Regions from separate parts of the Sphingomonas flavida genome, predicted to be linked through region 1. Evidence: predicted binding sites of a transcription regulator. Region 1 holds the regulator's gene; the other holds the start of a gene.

Region 1 (3,175 bases):
CGATCGTCGCGCTGCACGAGCATCCGACGGTCCGACGGTGGCTGGGGCCGCATCCCGACTGGCGCTGGTCGGCGCTACGCCAGTTGGGTGCGTTGCTCGCGACCGGGATCGTCGTCGAAGCCGCGCTGATGCCGATCGCCGTCTTTCATTTCCACAAGGCGGGGCTTTACGGCGCGCTGGCCAACATCGTCGCCATCCCCTGGACGACGTTCGTGGCGATGCCGCTGGAGATGATTGCGCTGCTGCTCGAGCCGCTGGGCTGGGGCGGCCCCTTCTGGTGGCTGCTGGGCAAGGCCTTGGGATTGCTGCTGGCCCTGGCGCGCTGGGTGTCGGCCATGCCGGGGTCGGTCGTCGCGCTGCCGGTCGCCTCACCCTGCGCATTTGCGGTGGCGGTGGTCGGGGGAGTTTGGATCGCGTTGTGGCGGACGCGGTGGCGGTGGTTGGGCCTGCCGCCCTTGATGCTGGCGATCGGCATCATGCTGGCCGCGCCGACGCCGGACCTGATCGTGACCGGCGACGGGCGGCATGTCGCGGTCATGGCGGGGGATCGCGTGGCGCTGCTGCGCGACCGGGCAGGGGATTATATGCGCACCACCCTGACCGAACTGAGCGGGGCGGGTGGCGAGCCGCTGGCGCTGGCCGACCAGGGCAATGCGCGGTGCGGGCCCGATATGTGCGTGACGCGGCTGGCGCGAGGGGATCGGACTTGGCGGATTGCGGCGACGCGCAGCGGCTATCCGGTGCTATGGGCGCGGCTGATCGAACTGTGCGGCAAGGTCGATATCGTCGTTGCCGACCGGCGCCTGCCCGCGGCGTGTTGGCCGCGCTGGCTGAAGCTGGATAGCGGTGCCTTGCGACGGACCGGTGGGGTTTCGATCCGGCTTGACCCGCCGTCGGTTCGGATGGTGCGCCAGCCGGGGGACCGGCATCCGTGGATCCCCACGGCCATGGGGCAGGGGCGCTAGAGTTTGATCCGCCTGACCTGAACTATGGCCTTACCACCCCGGCGGAGGCCGGGGTCCAGTTGCGAAGGTTTCATTGATGGAACGCGTCGGTCGACCACCACCGCACCCCCAACTGGACCCCGGCCTCCGCCGGGGTGGTGTTTCGGCTTGACTGGATCAGCCTCCAAGCCTTTGCCATGCCATGCCATGCCATGCCATGCCATGCCATGCCATGCCATGCCATGCCATGCCATGCCATGCCATGCCATGCCATGCCATGCCATGCCATGCCATGCCATGCCCGAGTCTGTGCAAGCCTCTCCTTTGGCGAGAGGCGAGGGAAGGGCCGATAGCCAGCACCCCCTTCTCACATTCCGTGGTCTTCGCCTTCTGTCCCGTTAAAGGGCAGGGCAACGAACCAACCCAAGCTCAGTCGTAGCGGCGGAGTATGCCCGACAGCTTGCCCTGCACGCGCACTTGGGCAGGGGCATAACGTTGCGGGTCATAGGCACGGTTGGCGGGGTCAAGGCGGACCATCGAGCCTTCACGCCGGAAATATTTGAGCGTCGCCTCCGCATCGTCGATCAGCGCCACGACGATCTGGCCGTCGCGGGCCACGTCGGTGCGGCGGATCAGCGCATAGTCGCCGTCCAGGATACCCGCCTCGACCATCGAATCGCCCGACACTTCCAACGCATAATGCTCGCCTGCACCCAGCAGGGCAGCAGGCACCGCCAGCGTCGAGCTGCCCTCGAACGCCTCGATCGGCAGGCCGGCGGCGATGCGGCCATGCAACGGAATCTCGACCACGTCATTGGCCGGTTCGGCGATCGGCTTGGGCGCCGGGGGCCGCACATTGGCCTCGGTCGGCGCAGCCACGGGCTTTTCGGGGCGATCGGGCATCCGCAGCACTTCCAGCGCGCGGGCGCGGTTGGGCAGGCGACGAATGAAGTGGCGTTCCTCCAGCGCGGAGATCAGGCGATGGACACCGGACTTGGACTTGAGGTCCAGCGCCTCCTTCATCTCCTCGAAGGACGGCGACACGCCGGTTTCCTTCAAACGGTCGTTGATGAAGCAGACAAGCTCATGCTGCTTTGCGGTGAGCATCGCGATCCTCCGTCCAGAACAGACGTGGAACTTATATGGAACGTTTTGGCTTGCGTCAAGCTAGCATCAGGATTTCCGCCGAGTCGCCGGCTCGTGCGGCGGGGACATGCGGCGGGCGGATGATCAGGCAGGTCGAACGCGCCAGGGTAAGCAGCATCGAGCTGTCCTGAATGGCGGCGGCATGGACCCGGCCGTCGATCATCGCGGCGCGCAGGTAATCGATCCGCGGGCCGTTGGCGGGCAGGTCCTCCCCCAGGATCGCCGGGATCGGGGCGGGAAACGGATCGGCCGCGCCCGCCATATGCGCGATCAGCGGCCGGACGAACAGCGTCGCGGTCACGAAGGCGGAGACGGGATTGCCCGGGAGGCTGAGTACGACCGTGTCACCCAGGCGTCCGGCCATCATCGGTTTGCCGGGGCGAAGCGCGATCCGCCAGAAATCGACCTGGCCGCCCGCCGCCTTCAGCGCGGGCTGTACCAGATCATGGTCGCCGACGGATGCACCGCCGGTCGTCACCAGCAGATCGGCCTCGACCCCGGCAAAGGCATCGCGCAAGGCATTGAGGTCGTCGGGCAGGATGCCCAGGTCGATGATCTCGACCGGTAGGTCGGCGAGCAGCGCGGCGAGCATGACGCCGTTCGATTCGGGCAAGGCGGCGGGATCGCCCGAGCCGGGCGGCACCAGTTCGTCACCGGTGGCGGCGATCGCGACGCGAACATGCTGGCGGACGGGCAGGGTGCTATGCCCACCGGTCGCAGCCACCGCGATCCGGGCCGGAGTCAGCCGCTGACCCGCCGTGATCAGCGTCGCGCCCTCGTCGAAGTCCAGCCCGCGCCGCCGCACGTTGCGGCCCAGATGGCCGGGCCCTTCGCCGGTCAGCAGCAGGGCATCGCCATCCCGTCCGGCCTCTTCCTGGATCAGGACCGTATCGGCACCCGGCGGCAGCGCCGCACCGGTGAAGATCCGGGTGGCCTCTCCCACCGCGATGGTCCCGGTGAAGGGCCGTCCCGCCGCGCTCTCGCCGATCACCGTCCAAGGCCCCGGCATGTCGGCGAAGCGGATCGCATAGCCGTCCATCGCCGACAGGTCGCTGGACGGCTGGGTACGCCGGGCCGCAATGTCC
Region 2 (3,175 bases), on a different contig from region 1:
CCGCACCACCAGCTCGGGTTTGGTGTCCTTCCCCCTGATCCCGGCCATCATGCGGCTGCGCGTCGCCGCATCGACTATATCACCCGGCAAGCGCCAGCTTCCGCTGAAGCCGTTCCGGCGCGATCTCGGCGCGATCGACAAGCCACGGCAGCATATGCTCGGCGACCGCCTTCACTACCGGCACCACGACGGCGTTGCCGAACTGGCGATAGGCCTGCGTGTCGGACACGGGAATGATGAAGTCGCGGCCATCGGGTTCATCGAACCCCATCAGCCGGGCACACTCGCGCGGCGTCAGCCGGCGGGGGTTCTTTCCCTTTTGCTCGACAAGGATTTCCGATCCATCCTTGTAATACCGTGCCGACAGGGTGCGGGCGACGTCGTTCGGTCCGACCAGTCCGAACCCAAAGCCGTTGCCCGCTGCCTTGTGCTTGTCGGCATACCCCTGGAGGTATCGCCACAGGTGATCGGTCAACGTGTACTTTTCCGACACCGAAGCGATGTTGCCCCGGGTGTAAGGGGAGTCCAGCTCCTCGGTGCCGTCCTCTGGATGCAGGATGGTGCCGAGTTTTGGCCCGTTGAGCATGTCGGGCAGCACGAGGTCCGCGAAGGTGAAATCGTTCGGATCACGGAAGCCGACTATGAAGATGCGCTCGCGTTGTTGGGGCACGAACGCCTTGGAGTTGATGACCTTCCAATGGACCTGATAGCCCAGCTCGGCCGTCAGCGTGCGGTGGATGACCTCGAACGTCCGGCCCTTGTCGTGGTTGACCAGATTCTTGACGTTCTCCAGCAGGAACGCCCGCGGGCGGTGGTGCTGGATGATTTTCGCCACGTTGAAAAACAGCGTGCCCTGCGTCTCGTCGGCGAAGCCGTGCGGCCGGTTGAGCGCGTTCTTCTTTGACACCCCGGCGATTGAGAAGGGCTGGCACGGGAAGCCAGCCAGCAGCAGGTCGTGTGCCGGGATGCTCTCCACCGGCACCTTGGTTATGTCGCCGGCAACCTCATGCTCGCACTCGTAGTTGGCGAGGTAGGTGGCCTGCGAATATTTGTCCCACTCACTGGTAAAGACGCATTCGCCATCCTCATCGAAACCGCGGCGCAGGCCGCCGATACCGGCGAACAGGTCGATGAAACGGAAGGTTTTGCCCGGCGATTTCGTCTGCGGCTTCGCCGCTCGACTGTCGCGGATCATCGTGTCGAGCAGCTTCACGGCCGCCCGGCGTGGCCGCGTCAGCCCGCGCTCCCAACGATAAACCGTACTGCGGGAAAAACCCGCCAAGTCGGCAAGGGCATCTACGCTGATGCCGGCGCTGGTACGAAGACGGGAAAACTCGGATACGGACGGCAAGCAGCACCTCTGGGAAGATTTGTGCCACAATGACGCTATGATTCCCTACAAGCAAGAACAAAAAGGAACCACTCGGCATTCCCTGCCCGCCGTTCATCGCAAAGCTGCTTGCTTCATATGTTCCTTATATGTTCTCCTGCGGCTATGCCAAGCGTCAGCCCCGAGTCTGTCTCTGCCGCCATCCGTTCGGCTCCCGCCTTTGCACGGCTTGGGCTGTCGATGCGTGATCCACACTATCGTGAGCGCGCAATTTAGGCGCTATCGCTGGCGATCGTTGAAAAGCTGGAGGCGCCGACGCCCGTGCACGACATCAACCAGATACCGCTGCCGTTCTGATCCGATGCGTTTCCTAGTCATGCCTAGGCAAGGAGTGACAGCTTCACGGGGTGCCGGCCAGTCGTAACCGAAACGATAAACCGACACCCGTGCAGCGGCTATTTAGAGAACGCCTTTGTATAGTAATTCGTGAATTTTGCGGCAGTGAATCTGTGGCTGTCGAGTATGGCCGCTACCCCCGTCACATCATTGAAGGTCCCAAGCGCTGCAACCGAACTACCAAACGATCGAATAGACTCTCTTAATGTTCTCAGCTTTTCATCATCGACTATCCGCATATCCGCAGATGGAGACGCCTCCTGCTGAAACCTACTCACTGGTTCGATAAGGATGGGTGTATACGTGCAACTGGCATCATAGTTTCGAAGAAACCACGAAACAGACCCAAGCAGCTGATTGCAGTGGTCTTTAGAGATCAAACGCCCATCGTTCTTCACCCCCGATTTGCACTCGATGACGAGGAAGTGCAAACCACCTACGGCCCACAGGTTGTCCGGCCCACCATCTCGATACTCGTTGTCGGGTCGCTGCGAGCCAAACCCAATCAACTTGCCTAGGTCACGTATAGAGGCTTCGAAGCGCTCGGTACGGTGCTCGTCCCATACCAAGTCGTCCGCAAGCGCGTTTGCGTGAAGGACTAACTGGTTGGGATTGATAAAGCGCGAGGAAATGAAGGAAAGGCTCGCTTCGGCTTGGCCTGCGGGTGCGGTAATGCGGGTATGGGTAATACCTGCAATCGGCTTTATCACACGCCGATTGTCAGAAACCGCGGATAACAGAACGGCTTGGGCACTAGCAGGATCGGTTATCGTCGTGGCCTCTGCCAGCTGCTGCTTTAGATAACCCCTCACGGATCGATCACTTTCAGTATTTACTGCCTGTTGCAGCTTCGATTCCGCCTGCTTGCTTTGTGCCATTGCTAGGAGGTCGAACGCTTGCCTCTGCAAAACAATAGAGGGATTTACTCCGCTATCCTGCCCTTCGGGCGCGTGCGCGAGGCGGGACCGCCCAGCTTGCCACCACTGGATGTCGCCCTCGATACAGTAGTTCAAAAGCGGGCGAAGTGCGCTTGCCGGTTGGCCTTTGACCTGCTGTGTAACCTCTCGCCCTAAATCTAACTGAGCAAGAGTCGCAGGGGTGAACATAGACCTTGCTGAAGGTTGATTAATTCTCTGAGCTAAGCGATTTCCTAAGAGCAAGACCGCGCAACGGTCCTCGGATGACCGCACACCGCGCCCCATACCTTGTTCGACCTTTTGAACCTGACGGAGCAACTCTAAATCTGTGCCCTCCAAGACCGAGGATTCAACTCTATCGAGTAATCCTAAAAACTCGGGCAAGCCATCGATTATCAGCAATCGGCAAGCATCGTCAGGTAGATCAACCCCATCATACCTGTTGACTAGAACAGTGATTCCTACATGCTCACCCCTTTTCAGACGATCAACGCCAGCCGCAATTGAATCTGTCTTTAGCGTTTGACCCGCC

What was found. The regulator LexA, encoded in region 1, represses DNA repair genes until DNA is damaged. The targets are predictions, from matches to a motif close to GTTCCNCNCTTGTTCT.
Region 2: a site for LexA is predicted at 1,406-1,421, ahead of U1703_RS18995 (DUF6771 family protein). Genes of this name have one in related genera too.

What each region holds. Positions count from the first base shown of each region.
Region 1 covers NZ_JAXOJH010000003.1:136,393-139,567, forward strand. The annotation lists gene U1703_RS04865 (ComEC/Rec2 family competence protein) at 1-965, shown strand, start outside; gene lexA (transcriptional repressor LexA) at 1,374-2,051, opposite strand; gene U1703_RS04875 (molybdopterin molybdotransferase MoeA) at 2,107-3,175, opposite strand, start outside.
Region 2 covers NZ_JAXOJH010000025.1:4,841-8,015, reverse strand. The annotation lists gene U1703_RS17640 (very short patch repair endonuclease) at 1-90, opposite strand, end outside; gene dcm (DNA (cytosine-5-)-methyltransferase) at 80-1,282, opposite strand; gene U1703_RS18995 (DUF6771 family protein) at 1,469-1,606, shown strand; gene U1703_RS17630 (helicase C-terminal domain-containing protein) at 1,786-3,175, opposite strand, start outside.